DNA from 2 places in the Marinobacter sp. OP 3.4 genome. Region 2 is predicted to be linked to the other one. Evidence: predicted binding sites of a transcription regulator. Region 2 holds the regulator's gene; the other holds the start of a gene.
The links. The regulator LexA, encoded in region 2, represses DNA repair genes until DNA is damaged. The targets are predictions, from matches to a motif close to CTGTNTNNNNANACAG.

Region 1 (8,570 bases), on a different contig from region 2:
CGCCATCGCGGTGTCGGCCTATGCCTACATGGCGATGGTGCCGATGATTCAGCCGCCGATCATGAAGGCGCTGACGACCAAGGAAGAGCGGGAAATGAAGATGAGCCAGCTGCGTCCGGTCAGCAAGCGGGAGAAGATCACCTTCCCGCTGGTGGTGCTGATCGCCGTGGTGCTGTTCCTGCCGGATGCGGCACCCCTGCTGGGCATGTTCTGCTTCGGTAACCTGATGCGTGAGTGTGGCGTGGTTGAGCGTCTGAGCGATACTGCCCAGAACGCGCTGATCAACATCACCACCATTTTCCTTGGCCTGTCCGTGGGTTCCAAGCTGATGGCGGACAAGTTCCTGGATGCCCAGACCCTGGGTATCCTGGCGCTGGGTATCGTCGCCTTCGCTGTGGGTACTGCCTGTGGTGTTCTGATGGCCAAACTGATGAACTCCATGGTGAAAGAGAAGATCAACCCGCTGATCGGTTCTGCCGGTGTATCCGCGGTGCCAATGGCGGCGCGGGTCTCCAACAAGGTTGGTCTTGAGGCCAACCCGCAGAACTTCCTGCTGATGCACGCCATGGGGCCGAACGTGGCTGGTGTTATCGGCTCTGCGGTGGCAGCCGGTGTGATGATCAAGCTGCTTAGCTGATTGTTTTTGCTGGTAGTCTGAAAGCCCCGAAAGACATTTAGTCTTTCGGGGCTTTTTTGTCTGGGACTAATGGTGATTGGCCTGGGGGTATGGGTGGCCCTTTCTCCGCTGCAATTCAGGGGCCGTCCCTGGCACCCGCCTTGCTCCGCGCCATCCCTGGCGCTGCTGCGAAAGGGCCACCCATACCCCCAGACCGATAGGCTCATTGCGGGCCTGAAAGGGAAAATATCAGTATGTCCCTGGAGCCATGCTCCCAATTAGCCGGCGAGGTGCAATGGATACTAGCGATAGTCTTATTGAAAATCCCGGGAGGCCACCGGCAGGGTATGAATCAGGTGGCTCAGGTCCGTCAGCTTCCCGGCCATGATGTGAACGATATCCCCCTCACGCTCCACAATGCCCTTCACATGCAGCAACCGCGATGTCAGCAGAGGTTTGCGTTGCTGCCGGGCGGTGTTTAACCAGACCACCACATTGATGTTGCCGAATTCGTCTTCCAGGGTCACAAAGGTCACGCCGGAGGCGGAACCGGGGCGCTGGCGACCGGTGACCAGGCCGGCAACCTGGACCGGGCGGTTGGGTTCGGCGGTTTTCAGTTGCTGGGAGTTCAGGCAGTTGCGCAGTTCGCCCTGTTCCCGCAGCAGGGCCAGGGGATGCCGTTGCAGGCTGAGGCCCTGGCTGGCGTAATCCGCCAGGATATTCTGGCCTTCCGATGGCTCCGGGAGGTTGATGTCATCCTGCTCTGCCCGGTAGTTATCGTCATCACCGGCCTCGGAAACCCAAAGGGGCGCGGCGGGCTCGTGTCCCAGTAATTGCCAGTAACTCTGGTGGCGATGGCCGCTGATGCCCTCCAGTGCATTGGCGCCAGCCAGCAGTTCCAGGTCCCGTTGGGGCAGTGCGGTACGCTGGCGCAGTTCCCGGACACTGGTGTAGCCGCCGGGTGGTCTCTGCCGGCACAGGGTATCGGCACTGGCCGGATTCAGGCCCCTGATCTGCCGAAGGCCGACCCGCAAGTGCTTTTCGGGCCCCTCCAGGGTGTAGTCCCAGTGGCTGTGATTTACATCGGCTGGTAGCACGGTGACATCATGACGACGGGCATCCTGGATCAGTTGCGACGGCGAGTAGAAGCCCATGGGCTGGCTGTTCAGTAAGCCGCAGTAGAAGGCGGCGGGGTGGTGACATTTGATCCAGGCGGAGATATACACCAGCAGGGCAAAACTGGCGGAATGGGACTCGGGGAAGCCGTAGCCCCCAAACCCGCAGATCTGCTGGTACAGCCGCTCAGCAAAATCCTCGTCGTGGCCGCGGGCCCGCATGCCGTTGATCAGCTTGTCCCGGAACGGTGTCAGGTCGCCATGGGACTTCCAGGCCGCCATGGCCCGGCGCAACCGGTCGGCCTCGCCAGCGGTGAAGCCGGCGGCCACCATGGCCAGTTTGATGGCCTGCTCCTGAAAGATGGGGACCCCCAGGGTCCGTTCCAGCACCGCCCGGACGTCGTCGTTGGGGTAGGTGGGTTTCTCCAGGCCATGCCGTCGTTTGAGGTAGGGATGCACCATATCCCCCTGGATGGGGCCGGGGCGGACAATGGCGACCTGGATGACCAGGTCGTAGTACTTTTCCGGTCGCAGGCGCGGCAGCATGTTGATCTGGGCCCGGGACTCCACCTGGAAGACGCCGATACTGTCGCCGCTCTGCAGCATCCGGTAGGTTTCTTTCTCCTCCCGTTTGATGCCCTGCATGGTCAGGGGCTTACCGTCCTTCCCGGGGATCAGTGCCAGGGCCTTGCGGATGGCGGTCAGCATGCCCAGGGCCAGTACGTCCACCTTCATCAGCCCCAGGCTTTCCAGGTCGTCCTTGTCCCACTGGATCACCGTGCGGTTTTCCATGGCGGCGTTTTCCGTGGGTACCAGTTCCGCCAGCGGGCCCGAACTGATCACGAAGCCGCCCACATGCTGGGACAGGTGCCGGGGGAAGCCCAGCAGGGTCTTCACCAGGGTAAAGAACTGGTTGGCGACGCGCTCGTGACGGGTCAGCCCCTTGTCCAGGATCTGGCCGCGCCAGTCGGTTTCCCGGTCCCGCCAGTCGATGCCGTTGAGCAGTTGCTCCACCTGTACCGGATCAAAACCCAGGGCCTTGCCCACATCCCGGATAGCGCTGCGGGGGCGGTAACGGATGACCGTGGCTGCCAGGGCCGCCCGTTCCCGTCCATAGCGCCGGTAGATGTACTGGATGACTTCCTCACGGCGTTCGTGTTCAAAGTCCACGTCGATATCCGGGGGTTCGCCGCGATCCTTCGAGATAAACCGTTCGAACAGCAGCTCCACCTGGCGGGGATCCACCTCGGTGATGCCCAGGCAATAGCAGACCGCTGAGTTGGCCGCCGATCCCCGGCCCTGGCAGAGGATGTCCTGGCTGCGGGCAAAGCTGACAATGTCCTGGATGGTCAGGAAGTAGTGCTCGTATTGCATCTGATGGATCAGGGCCAGTTCCTTGTGGATCTGTGCCCGGATATCCGCTGGCGTGCCGTCCGGAAACCGCCGTTGTTCGCCCTGGCGGGTCAGTTCCTGTAGCCAGCTGGCCGGGGTCTCGCCGGGGGGGATCAGTTCCGATGGATATTCGTAATGGAGCTCGGACGGTCGGAAGGTGCACTGTTCGGCAATGGTCAGGGTCTCCTGCAACCAGGCTTCCGGGAACAGCCGCGCCAGCACGGGCAGGGGACGCAGGTAGCGTTCACCGTTCTGGAACAGGTGATGGCCGGCGTCTTCCAGGCTGGTGTTGTGGCGGATGGCGGTGAGCACGTCCTGAAGAGGCTGGCGATGCCGGCAGTGCATGTGCACCTCGCCGGTGGCGGCGATGGGGCGTCCGAGCTGTTGTGAAAGGGCATGGATACGCTGCAGGCGTTGGTCCTCCCCGGATTCCAGGGTGCGACTGGCCGCCAGCCAGAGCTGGTCCGGGAACAGGCTCAGCAGCCATTCACCGGTGCGACGTGCCTCGCCAAACCGGCCCTGCTCCGGTGCCGGTGGCAGCCACAGGCAGAGGCAGTGGTCCAGGGCATGGGTTTCCAAGTCCTCTGGCAGCAGTTGATAGTGGCCTTTCGGGGCCCGGCGCCGGGCGGTGGTGATCAGTCGGCAGAGCTGTCCATAGCCCACCAGGGTGCGGGCCAGCAGGATGAGTCGGGTAGGGGCCGGGTTGGGGGCACCCGGCTCCAGTTCGAAATAGCTGCCGGTGATCAGGGCCACCGGACTTTTCCTCAGGGCCTGCCAGGCCCGGGGCATACCGGCCACGGAGCAAGTGTCGGTAATGGCCAGGGCCCGGTACTTCAGCTCCAGGGCCTTCTCCGCCAGTTCGTGGGGGTGGGAGGCGCCGGTGAGGAAGGTGAAATTGCTGAAGCAGTGCAGCTCGGCATAACCGTTCATGGGGCGTCTCCTAACCAAACCAGCCATGGACGAACCAGTTCTGCTGGTTGTCCCGATAGACCCAGGCCAGTTGTCCGGTGGCAAGGCGGGCAATGTAGTAATCCCGCATCACCCGGGCGCCATCCCACCAGCCTCCGCTGATGCGCTCGGGGCTGCTGAGCCAGGCCTCTGGTGTGGTGTCCAGGGGGCTCGGGTGTGGCAATAGCCACAGCGGGCGCAGGGGCAGGTGCGCCATAGCCCCGCTGTGGCCTTGGTGTCCGGTGGTCAGGCTGCGGGTGCTCCAGGCCCGTTCCGGTCGGTGGTCCGCCGCCGGGGCCAGGTGACTGAGGGCCTGCTCCCCCAGCCGGGCCTGCAGGCGGCTGACCAGGGTGTGCCAGGCTTCGCCGGGATCGGTGGCTTCCCCCAGCAGATCCGTGTTGGTAGCAGCCTGGCGGCCCAGGAAGCGGGTGACCTTCAGCTCCAGGGTTTCCACCGGTGCCTGGAGCGGGTGCTGTTCCAGGCGAATCCTGAGCAGACCCAGGAAGGCGTCCGCCCGGTGTTCGGGGCCGGTGGTGCGTACCCGCAGGCGGCTGGGCTCCCGGCGATAATGGTGGAGTATCAGCAACAGGCTGTCGGTGTCCTGCTGTCGCCATTGCAGGTCATTTTCCAGTTCCGACAGCATCCGTTGCAGGGCAAACAGCAGGCCCTGGGCTTTCTCCACGGGCAGGCTGAAATCCGCCCGTTGCCGGAAGTGATGGGGTGGCTGCCAACTGGTCTGCGGATCCGGTCGCTGCCCCTGTAGCCGCTGGACATAGGCCAGGGTTTCCGGCGCCAGGCGGCGGGCCAGTTCCGGGGCCGGCAGCCGGAAGACCTGGCCCAGGGTGGTCAGGCCCAGACGGGTCAGGCGTTGCAGGGTGCGTTCATCAAAGCCGGCATGGGCCAGGGGGAGCGCCTCCAGCTGACCGAGCATGTGCGATGCCTCCCCGGTACAGCAATGGACCCCGGCCCGGGCCAGCAGGCGGGCCGACAGGGGGGTCGCACCGGTGGTCAGGGTGGCGTTCAGCTGTCGTTCGTCCAGGGCCTGCTGGAGTTTCTGTCGCAATGTTTCCAGGTCACCGTACAGTCGCTGTACGCTGGCGGCCTCCGCCAGCAGGCCGTCTGGGGGATGCAGGGTGATCCGGTCCATGTAGCGGTACAGCCAGTGGGCCTGTTGCTCCAGTATCTCGCCCTGGCGGGCATCGTCGGCGTGGATCATGACCAGTTCCGGCGCCAGGTTGAGGGCGGTCTTCAGGGCCATGCCCGGCTGAATGCCCAGCTCCCTGGCCCGGGGGCAGGCCTGCAGCACCTGCCGGGTGCTGTGGGACAGCACCGCCAGCGGCCCGGTATCGTGCCGGGAGCGGTCGATATGGTCCAGCAGCAGGTGCCGGAAATGCAGGTATAGCCAGGTCATGGTGCCGGTCCGTCAGGCCAGGGCCCGCGGATCACCGTGGCGGAGGGTTCCCGGTTGCTCTGTCCCGCCCGGGCCTTCAGGGGCAGGGTGCAGCCTTCACCGGGCCAGCTTCCCCGCCGCTTGAGGATGTTGATCCGCAGGTCCAGGGAAGGATCGGGTGCCAGCTCCAGGCGCAGGGCGGCCGGGGAGCTCTGGTGGGCTTCCCGCCGGGACTGGAACAGGATGCAACTGCTCTGGCCGGCCTCGGCCGCCAGTTGCAGGCGGCGGATGTCCCGGGCGGCCATGGTGCCGGGCCAGGCCATGACCAGGCCGGTGACGGTGGAGCGCAGGCAGTTTTCCAGGGTCCATAGAAGATCCGGGTGGGATTCGGTCCGAACGACCACCAACTGGTCCAGGTCGATATCCTCACGGGCCAGGGCGGGGGCGTAGGGTGTCATGGGAGGGTTAACCCAGAACACCACCTGTTTACGGTGGGTTACCCGCCGCAGCAGGGGCAGTACCAGTTGCAGTTCACCGATCCCGGGGGCGTCCAGCAGGCATTCGCTGAGGGCGCCCCGGGGCCATCCGAGGCCGCCAAGCTGTTCGTCCAGGGCGGCGAACCCGGTGGGGTCCGGCGCGGGTGTGGTGGTCTTCCGGCGGTGCCCGTGCCACAGGCGGGCGTCCGTGAACAGGATGTTCAGCAGGTCATTCATGGTTCAATCCGATACTGTTTAAATATACAGTATTATGAACCCTGGAGTATTTCAACGATAGTGCTGACCTGTTACCGTGAGGATGAACCTGTGTAGCGCGTCGCAAAGTATGAGATCTCAGGCCATAAAGGATGAGACGCCGGGCCGCAGTCAAATTAAAGGCGCTTTAACCTTGAGTTAGGTTGCCCACCAAGCCACGTTTTTCAGCAGCTTGGCGGACAGGCCTTTAACGTTAAGCCCCAGTGAAAACCGGTGTCTGCCAAGTTCCAGTTGTTAAGGTGAGTCCCTCAGCAGCAGTATTGTTTATACCGCTCGCATCCGTGGAGGATGGGTTATGGTAGGCAACACCAGACGCGGCCAAGGCGTGCGTGTGGTTGTTTTGCAGGCGGACTCGGGCTGCATTGGACGCGATGGCGATGGAGTACTTCTGGGTTTCGGTCTCTCCCTCCTCCCCGAAAACACAGTCTTCAACCGAACAGTCCTCAGAAGCACGGATGCTGACCGCTGCCGTTGAAGTCAGCCCACCACCGTTGGCGTTATTGCGTTTGAAGGTTATGTTACGGATTCGACATCTCCTAGATAAGACGCTGTCGCTGCCCAATAGCGCACCATAGAGGTCAGCATCTACAATCTCTCCATCTTCCAGCAATAGACCGTCAACAGCGGTGCCGCAAAAGCTGCCTCCGGCAGTATCGCCGCTTATATCAATGCCAGAAATATGAACGTCCCGGCACTGCTCGAAGCTCATGCCGAAATTGTTGTTTCCGTTCAGCTTCTGTCCAACTACCCGAAGGCCTCTGCCTTTAACCGACATCGGAACCGGGTCAAGCGTTTCGCTTCGATGGCTCCCGACAACCCGGATCCCGTACCCGTAACAAGCGTTGATGGAAAGGTTTTCGAAGGTGATGCCTGTGCCGACAAGGGCTTTATAGCGGGCCGGTGCATAGGTGTTTGCATTGTCGCCACGGGTAGCCATCAGCAAGCCGAAGCCCTGTTCCATCGTGATGTTCTGGATATTGATATTAAAAGCCCCAGAGCACCATACCGCGTAGGCGAAGTCCGTAGTCGGGGTACTAATCGCGCCAATCTTGATATTGTAAATTTTTCCGTTGTGAGGGTGCCCTGTGCCACCGCCTGGAGTGCCGCCCCACTCGATGCCGATAATGTTTCGGCAGACCTGATTGTCTGGCACCGTTATATTGTAGATCTCAAAGTTGCGGCACTCTCCAATGACTCCTATGTGAGCGCCAGCATCATCCCGATTGGTAGAAACCGTCAAATCATGGTAGTGAAGATTCTTGTAGCCTTCTCCGGTGCTTTGGTTTCCTGAGTAGATGCAGTTGAGCGACCCTCCATATCCGCCCATAACCGAACCAACTACAGTGATCGAGCCGTTGTGGATGTCCACATTATTGCTTTGGACATTGAATCCCGGAGAGGTCGTATCCAGCTCAAAGCTCAGCGCTGACCCGTTTAGATCAACATTTTTCCATGAGGTGATGTCGAGCTTGTCGCTTATGTTATAGGTGGCCCCATATTTTCCGAACACATGGCGATTGCTATAGGCGAGCGCCATTTGCCACGGAAGGGTGTCATCCAGCACTCCATCCGCACCGTACTGTTCCGGGGTAGCAACTCTAGATTGACGAACGAATAGCCCTGTACCTCCTGGGTCAGTTTCGCCTAGCCCATTAAGATAGTTATCGCGTTTTTCTTGGTACGTCTCTCCGGGCTGAGCGGATATGGGCGGCACAGTTGGCGACCACCCAAAAAGGCCGTGACCGCTTTTGGCGAGCGAGGTGTCTCCGATAAAATCGCCACCACCGATCCCTGAGCCCTGCTTAAATTCGCTGAAAGAGTAAGCTCTACCATTCTTGATGGGCTTTCCCGATAGATCCTCAGCAATACTTTTGTAGCTGAAAGGTCGGTTTGTTACGTCCAAGGCCTGTAACAATTGGGAACTGCTTTCTTTACTCAGTGTTAAACCGGCATCTTCAATTACTCGGGCCAATTCTTCCTGCACGGAATTCAGCCATTCAGGGGTTACAATCGTAGCCCGCGTACCGGCCGCAGGATCGCCCTCGGTGAACTTGTTGTCATTCGTCGCCCCTGGACCATCAATACGATGCATGTCTATTCCCCATAACTGAAGTTAACAACGGTGTGTGCGGGCTTGAGCTGCTCTATCGGGCACTCCAGCTGGCCTTCTCCCCAGCTACGCACTGGTTCGCCGGCGGCGCTCTGGCCGGCGCTGAATTCGACTACGGCGGTTTCCGCCGCGTTTACCATCCAGTGGTGCAGCCATTCCTCGTTGGTCAGGCTATCGCCTGCGGCTGAGAATCCTGCCCTGAAGGGCCGGTACTCGGTGATCGTTACCTGGTAGCCGAGGCTCTCGG
Region 2 (8,570 bases):
GGCACCACCTGGATCAACTGGAACTGTCCCAGAACCAGCCGCCAAAGCAGCAGAAGAACGTATCGGAGGATAACGTCATCGCGATATCCGCGGCCACCGGCCCGGATCGTTCCGCGGAGGGCTTGCTGGACACCCTGGCAGCCATGAAAACACTTGTTAACGACCTGGGTGAGCGGCACGCCGAGTGGTAACCGCCATCCAAGCCTGAAGTAAGGATTCTATGTCACCTTCATTCTTTGAAATCGTACAACTGAACAACGGCGACTACGCCCTCAAGCGCGTGGATGACGACTCAGCGCCCCTGGTCCGGATATCCTTCTCCCAGGAGGCCCGTGAGTTGATGGAAAACCGGGATATGACCGTTGCCCGCGCCATGATCGACGCCGGCATCCAGGCGGTGGGACAGATCAACGACGCCGTCGAGTGGGAGGATGCCGATCCGGAAGATTTCGAGCCTCACGCCCACCATACCCTTCACTGAATGGCAGGCGCCCGGGGCGCGGTCGGGCCATGCTACATCCTGACGCCCCGAGGCACGCTGCTTCCCCGCAACGCAACGGCTACCGGGTCCGGAGGATGACTCCGTGGCTCTGCCCCTGCGCCGACGCCTGCTCCAGGGCGCCGAAATCATGACTGGACAGGCGGCTGGTCCACATCACCACGGCGTGGCAGGTGCCGGCGCCCAGGGCCCGTTCCGCCAACTCAAAGGCTGAATAGTCACGGGAGGACCTCAGTACCAGCAGCTCACTGGCGACAATGCCGTGCATGGTCTGCCATTTGCTGACCAGCTCCTGAGGTGGATCAATCCATGCCAGCCACCGACGCTCCTGGTTCAGTTGCGTCAGCATTGGCAGCAGCAACTGGAAGTTCTCCACCTGACCCGGCGGCAGGATGACTTCCGTCACATTCGCCCGGGGCGTGCCGGTTGCCGGAGCCTGACCGGACGCCTCGACCCGGGCCGGACCGGAAGAAACCGGTGACCCATCGGCATGCAACCGCCGGGGCCGCACCGCCGCCTGCGGCGCCATCGCGCCGGTTGCAGGCATGGCGGCCATATTCATGCTCAAACCCAACTGTTCCATGAGATCCTCCCGGATTCGCTGCGGCCCCTTGCCCGGGGCCACTGTTTTATTCGTCTGGTGCAGGTTTAATCGTCTAGTGCAGGTCGGAACGGCGAATCACGCCGACCCCGAGCCCTTCAATCACCAATTCCTGCTCACGCAGGTCCACCACAATCGGCTCGAATTCCTCGTTCTCGGCGATGAGCTGCACCTGGGGGCCTTCGCGGCGGAAACGCTTGACCGTCACCTCTTCCCCCACCCGGGCGACCACCACCTGACCGTTGTGGACGTCCTGGGTGCGATGCACCGCCAGCAGGTCACCGTCCAGGATGCCGATATCCTTCATGCTCATCCCCCTGACCCGCAGCAGGTAATCCGCTGACGGATGGAAGAACTCCGGCTGCAGGCTGCAGTAGTCCTCGATGTTCTCCTGGGCGAGGATCGGGTTACCCGCCGCCACCTGGCCGACCACCGGCAGGCCGGGGTCTTCCTCCTCCTCGGGCAGGCGAATGCCACGGCTGGTGCCGGGTACCATCTCGATGGCACCCTTGCGGGCCAGTGCCCGCAGGTGTTCCTCGGCGGCGTTGGCGGAACGGAAACCCAGTTCCAGGGCAATTTCCGCCCGGGTCGGCGGATAGCCGGTCTCATCCACGTAGCGGCGAATGATATCCAGTACCTGGCTCTGTCTTGCAGTCAGTTTCATGGCGCTTTCTCTCCTGTGGCAGTTCCCTGCCCCGGCCTTCCTCCGGCACAATCTCCGGTACCATTTCTGGCACAATGGCAGGACTGGTGTCCGCCGATGCTGGGGTTATATACAGTAACCAAGACTTTATACAGTATTTTATCCAGTGTAAACCCCTGTATGCTCGAAGCCGGCATGTCCTTCACGGCGGAGCGTCTTTCAAAGCAACAGACCACCCCGGCCACCGGGATGGACAGACTAACCACCATCAACCCAAACTGGGGAGCAATGCCCATGGCCAGTCGCTGCAGGATGCCCGACGTGATGACCACTCGGGACGGAAAGACCAGAAGAGTGGGAGTGGAGATCGAAATCTCGGGCCTGGGCTACGAGAAGCTGGTATCCCTGACCGCGGACATCCTGGATGGAACCGCCCGCAACAGCGGCCGGTACGTGAGCAAGGTGGACACGCCGCTGGGGGAATTCACCGTTGAGCTGGACTCCGACCCCATCAAGGACCTGGACCTGCGGGATGAACGGGTGCCGGAGTCCCTGCGGGAGCTTGGCGGCCATGCCATGGAAATGATCGACTACGCCGCCGAACGCCTGGTACCCCTGGAGATCGTCTCGCCGCCGGTGCCCTTTGACCAGCTCGATACCATCGAGGTGCTGTCGGACCGGTTGCGGGAAGCCGGAGCCGTCGGCAGCCGGGAGGCCATCCTCTACGCCTTCGGCCTCCAGCTCAACCCCGAGCTGCCGAACCTGGATGCGGATACCCTGCGCCGCTACCTGCAGACCTTCGCCGCCCTCTACGACTGGCTCAAGGGCCGCCACCAGCTGGATTTCAGCCGCAAGCTCACCAACTATATCGAACCCTGGGCCGGCAGTTATGTGGACCGCCTGATCGCGGAGGACTATTCGCCGGACCTTGAGGGCCTGATGCGTGACTACCTGGAGGACAACCCCACCCGCAACCGGGCCCTGGACCTGCTGCCACTGTTCGCCCACCTGGATGCGGACCTGCTTGCGGAGTACGTGGACGACCCCCGGATCAAGTCCAGGCCAACGCTTCATTATCGGCTGCCGGACTGTGATATCGACAACCCGGCCTGGCACTTCTCCACGGTCTGGAACGACTGGGTGGTGCTGGAGCAGATCGTGTCGCACCCCAAACAGCAGAAGGAACTGAACGACCTGTTCCGTGAGGGCCGGACCCTGTCCTTCAGGAACCTGACCAGCACCTGGCGCAGCCGCTGTCAGCAATGGCTGGAGAACCGGGGCTATGTCTGACCCTCATACCGACGACGACCGGGAGGTGCCGGGGCTGACCATTGGCATCAGTGGCCCCGCCCGCCGGCGCACCTCGGACCGGCTGATCAGCCTGGGGCTGCGGCTTTACGGGGCCCATACCCATTTCATCCGCCCGGGACGCGACATTGACGTGTCCCTGCTGGATGGCATCGTGCTGTCCGGCGGCACCCATATCCACCCCGACCTGTATGGCCAGCAGCCCCAGGTTAAGGCCCGGTACGACCGCAAGCGGGACCGCACTGACCAGATGCTGCTACGGGAAGCAGAACGACTGCATCTGCCGGTACTGGGGATATGTCGTGGCGCACAACTGATCAACGTGTATCGGGGCGGCTCCCTGTGCCAGGACGTGACCCCGCTAAGGGTTCATACCCGCCATCGACCACTGCTGCTACCCTTGCAAAGGATTCGCGTGGTGGAACCAACCCGGCTTGGCAGGATCATAAGGTCGCGAAGTATCGGCGCCAACCGCATCCACAGCCAGGCCATCCAGTGGCTTGGCCGTGGGCTCAGGGTCAGCGCCCTGGACGACGACCTGTTTGTCCAGGCGTTTGAGAACACCCACGGGCAATGGCTGATGGGGGTGCAATGGCACCCGGAATACCTGCTCTACCACGGCCCCCATCGGCGCATTTTTTCGGACTTCGTGCATACCGCCGAGCAACTCAAACTTGCCCGCCTGGTCCGGGAAGACTTGCCCGAACCGACGGACTGATTGTCGACATCATTAAGGAGAAACCGATGACCCGCAGTATCACCCGCCTGATTGGCACCCCAGCCCTGGCCGCCCTCCTGGTCCTGCCGGTGGCACCCGCCCTGGCCGCCCCCGCCGAGGTCAGCCTGACCGGCGAGGGAAAGGTAAGGTACATACCCGACAGCGCCCGTCTAAGTTTCACCGTCACCGCGGAGCACGAGGATTCCGACAAGGCTATCAGCGAGGTGCGGGCCGTGATGGAACGCTGGCGTGAGAGCATTACCGATATCCGCGACCAGTTGGTGGACTACAGCGACGCCTCGGCCCACCTCTACCAGCGGCAGCACCATCCCCGCAATGGCGAATCGGAGGAACCGAAGACCATCGCCGTCGCCAGTCAGACCGTGAGCTTTGAGGTCCATGACCTGACCCTGCTGAACCCGGTGCTTACCAGGGCTCAGGACCTGGGTATGAACTACAACCTGGGCCAGCACCAGTTCTTCCATTCCGACGAGGAGCAGCTCCAGCAGGATGCACTGGCCAAGGCCATCAGCAACGCCCGGGACCGCTGCCAGTTTGCGGCGGAACAGCTCGGCATGGACTGTGGGGAGGTCAAGTCCCTGAACCTGCAATCGTCCGGTGGCGGCCCCATCATGATGCGCATGCAGGAGGCCTCGGCAACGGCGGATACGGTCAGCGAAGTCGGGCCCCGGGACATCAATGCCACGGTCCAGGCCACCTTCACCATGGAATGAGCCGGGCTCAGAAGTCCCGGTTGTAGAAGATGTCCAGTGAGGCCGCCAGTCCGCTGGCGGCCTCGATGTAGAAATAGCGCCCGAGGTCATAGCGCAGAGCCACGGTCGTCACCGGCTCGAACAGCCCCACCCCGTAGCGGATACTCAGGTCCTCGGTCAGGTAGCCGCTGGCCACCACCGCCGAATCCTCGCCTGACCCCTCCGCCTCCAGGGTCAGGTCCTTGATGCCGAACGCCTCACCGAGACCCCGGGTGATTCCGCTGGCACGGTTCAGGCCCAGGGCCAGCGCCATGCGGCTGACCTGGTTCTGGTCTCCCTGGCTCTGCAGGGGGCGCCCCAGGATCAGGTACGACAGGGCCTCGTTCTGGGACATGGCCGGTTCCGAGAACACCTCGGTCTCCGGCTCCCGGGCCGGGCCGGACAGGCGGATGCCGGCCACCACATCGTCCACCTCGCGAATGGCTTCAATATCCAGGTAGGGCTCGCTCACCGGCCCCAGGAACACCAGGCGCGCCCGTCGTATCTCCAGCTCCTGGCCGAAGGCCTCGTACTGCCCATCCACCAGTTGCAGGGAACCCCGGGTGTCCATGTCGTTGCCGATATTCAGTTCCCCCTCCAGGTCCCCGGTCACACCGAAGCCCTCGAAGCTGACCTTTTCCTCCCCCACAACCACGGTCACGTCCATATTCAGCGACAGACCGCCTTCGGATTCCGCTTCATCGCCGACGATCACTTCATCATCGGATACCGCGACCGCCTGCTCGGGCAACTCCCGGACCTCGATACGCCCCCTGGGGATGGCAATCCGGCCGGCAACACTCAGTCCGCCGTCAGCCATTCGGATCTCCAGGTCCGGGGAGACCTCCAGGTCCGCGTAGGGTTCGTAGTGCAGGGGCAACCTCTCGCCGTTCAGGGTCACGGTGAACCGGGGCTCGCCGGACCAGTCCACGCTGCCACCAATCTCGCCCCGCCCGGTGCCATTGCTCTGCCAGCTTCCCTCCAGGTCCGCCTGACTGCCGTTGAAGTTGGCCTGGAGGTTCAGGTCCTCCACCGGGATGGGCACCTTCTCATCGATCAGCCGCCCCCCGGTGAGGGACACCTGCCCATATACCTGGGGAGCCATCAGCGGCCCTTCCAGACGACCGGAGCCGGCGATCTGGCCGCCGATGTCCTCCAGGTCAACGAAGGCCCCCAGCATCTCCAGGTCAACCCCCTCAAGGTCATAGGAGCCGGTGGCCGGCAGGTCCTCCGCGGTGGGGTCCACCGACAGGTCCACCGACAGCCTGCCCACATCCTGGCCATCGAACCGCAGTGTCACCCTGGCCACCCGGGGCTCCATATCCAGCGTCACGTCCAGGGTCTGGTAGTCCAGGGTTTCCTGGTCCTCCCCCAGGGTCACCACCACGTCGCCGGGGCCCGCTCCCAACTGGACGGTGCCACGGGGGCCATCCTCCGCCAGTTCAACATCCAGGGAACCGTTGATCATGGCGTTCCAGCTCACCGTTTCCGGCAGCAGTGGCGCCAGGGTGGCGGTGGGAAAATCATTGATCTCCAGTGCCAGCGCGGTATCCGGAAACAGCGTCTGCTCGCCGGCGCAGAGTGTGCTGTCCTGCCATCGCCAGCAGTGGGCCCCCAGGGTCAGTGTCTGGTCGACAAAGTCGATGGTGGCCGGCTCCTCCAGCCGCCAGGTCTGATCCGGCCCGGTCAGGTCCACCTCGCCGCTGGCAAGCTGCCCCCGCCACTGGCCACCGTCCGCGGACTGCCAGGCACCGGACAGGGCGGCCTCCACCACCGCCTCCGGATGCTGTACCGACAGCGCCAGGCGGTGATCATCCAGGGTGCCCTGCAGGTCGGCCTCGGCCTGTTCCACGGTCTGTCCACCCGACTGCAGGGAGGATAACGTCAAGCCCGCTTCCAGTGACTGTGACTCATCAAGCCGGGCCTGCAGGTCCAGGCTCCCGATACTGACCTGGTCCTGCCAGGCCAGTCCGCTGGCAGAGAGATCCAGGTTGCCCCGGGGCAGCCGGATGGGCCCCGACAGGGAGACGGTTCCGTTCAGGGTGCCGGACAGGCCAGGCACAATCAGGCCCGGCTCCGGCAGCTCCAGGGCGCCCTCCACGGACAGCTCCCCCGACGGCCCCAGCGGGTCCTGTAGCTGCCCCGAGGCGGTGACACGGTTCTCGCCGATGCTCGCCAGCACCTCGGGAATCCGCCACTGCCCGGCGGAGGCCTCCACCTGTCCCTGACTGGCCAGTGGTGCCTCCTGCCATTGCCCGTCCAGGTCCCAGTTGGCGGTGAAATCCGGCCGGCCTTCCGCATCCAGTTGACCCCGGGAATCCACGGAACCACTGATGCTTGCGGTGGCCTGAGGCACCCAGAACCCCGGGTTGAAATCCTGCAGGGTCAGGTCCGCCTGCCAGTCCAGGCGATCAGCGAAGCCCACCTCGGCCTCGCCCTGCAGACTTCCCGCACCGGTCGTCATCATCAGTTCGGTCAGTTTCACGGATTGCAGGTCACCGTCGATCCGGGTGTCCAGGGTGCTGTCTCCCATGGGGCCGGTCGCCTTCAGGTTCAGGGTGGCCTGATACTGCTCTTCGGCATACCCGGCACTGGCCTCCAGGGACTGGATGGTGACTGGCGGTGGCTGCACGTCGGGCAACAGCGAATACCAGGGGAAGGCCCCCATGGCCACCCGGGCCTCCGCCGTCAGTTGATCCTCCCAGGACACCTGCCCGTCCACCGACAGCTCGGCCTGGCCTTCCCCGGTCACCGAGGGGCCGCTCAGGGTCAGTTGCAACTGATCCGCCTCCGACTGGGTCACCCGGCCGGAGATATCGAGACCGATATCCCCCTGCTGGCCCGGCAGGTTGGCCCGGGTTTTGAGCCGATAGCCGTTCTCCAGGTTGCCCCGGGCGGTCAGGGTCCAGTCCTCAAGCGTGAGGGTTTCCGGCAGGGTTTCCAGGGCATGGAAGCGGTCCGACCGGAACTCCAGGGAGGCCGGCAGCGACGGGTCGAGGGGAGACAGTTCGCCGTCCAGGCGGCCATCCAGGTAGCCGGACGAAACCAGGCTGGTGCGCAGGTCCCGCACACTGCCCCGGAACTCGCCGCTTACCCGCCACTGGTCTCCGGAGGGTGGCGGCAACTGCAGGTCCAGGTTCACCGCCAGCGGCCAGTCACCGCGGGTTTCAATACGACCATCCAGCGCCGCCGAGAGGTCGTCCCGCACCAGGGTGAGTTCCCGGATGTGGAAGTCGGAACCGCCACCCTCGGCACCCAGGGTCAGTCGATCCCAGACCAGGGTGTCGTTCAGGTGGAAGGGGCCCAGCTCAACGGAGCCGACATCGAGGTTCACCGGCAGGGCGATGTCCGGCAGTTCGATCAGGCCGCCCTCCTCCTGGGGCTCTTCCGCCCCGGTATCGGACAGGGTGACGTCCAGGGCATCCGCCTCCAGGCGCTCCAGGCAGACCCGTTGGCGCAACAGGCAGGCCGGCCGCCAGCGGATCAGTGGTGATTCGGCCTCCACACTCACACCGTAGCCCTGCCAGGTGAGTTGGCCGGCCTGCCACTCCCCCAGGATGGAACCACGGGCGTCTGTGGTTTCCAGCCCGGGAATCCGCTCCAGTACCCAGGCGGTGCCAGGGTCGGAACGCAAGGCAGCCAGGATCGCCCCGATCAGCACTACCACCAGCAGCAGGATCACCAGCAGGGTGATCAGCAGCCACTTGAGCCCGGTTTTCAGCGCTGATGTCACCCTGCTCATAGCTCCGGCCCCATGGAAAAGTGCAGTCGCCAGCCACCGCCGAATTCCTCATCCAGCCCCTTGGCGATGTCCAGCCGCAGGGGGCCCACCGGACTGATCCAGCGCACCCCGACACCAACACCGGTGGCCAGCGGATCCGCCAGGTTGTCGATAGCGTTACCCCTGTCCACAAAGGTGGCAATCCGCCAGTTGTCCGCCACTTCGTACTGGTACTCCACACTGCCCACCAGTTTGTAGCGCCCACCAACGCCGGCGCCGTCCGAATCCTCCGGTGTCAGGGTCTCGTAGCCGTACCCACGGACACTCT

Region 1: imuA (translesion DNA synthesis-associated protein ImuA) is a predicted target of LexA. The motif match lies at 6,189-6,204, and genes of this name have one in related genera.

What each region holds. Positions count from the first base shown of each region.
Region 1 covers NZ_JAVVLT010000006.1:45,687-54,256, forward strand. The annotation lists gene RO069_RS00690 (sodium ion-translocating decarboxylase subunit beta) at 1-637, shown strand, start outside; gene RO069_RS00695 (error-prone DNA polymerase) at 931-4,053, opposite strand; gene RO069_RS00700 (Y-family DNA polymerase) at 4,064-5,482, opposite strand; gene imuA (translesion DNA synthesis-associated protein ImuA) at 5,479-6,174, opposite strand; gene RO069_RS00710 (hypothetical protein) at 6,407-8,305, opposite strand; gene RO069_RS00715 (YmfQ family protein) at 8,308-8,570, opposite strand, start outside.
Region 2 covers NZ_JAVVLT010000065.1:39,744-48,313, reverse strand. The annotation lists gene RO069_RS12050 (DUF6586 family protein) at 1-191, shown strand, start outside; gene RO069_RS12045 (hypothetical protein) at 221-481, shown strand; gene RO069_RS12040 (cell division inhibitor SulA) at 561-1,082, opposite strand; gene lexA (transcriptional repressor LexA) at 1,156-1,764, opposite strand; gene RO069_RS12030 (amidoligase family protein) at 2,032-3,033, shown strand; gene RO069_RS12025 (gamma-glutamyl-gamma-aminobutyrate hydrolase family protein) at 3,026-3,769, shown strand; gene RO069_RS12020 (SIMPL domain-containing protein) at 3,796-4,503, shown strand; gene RO069_RS12015 (translocation/assembly module TamB domain-containing protein) at 4,511-8,263, opposite strand; gene RO069_RS12010 (autotransporter assembly complex protein TamA) at 8,260-8,570, opposite strand, start outside.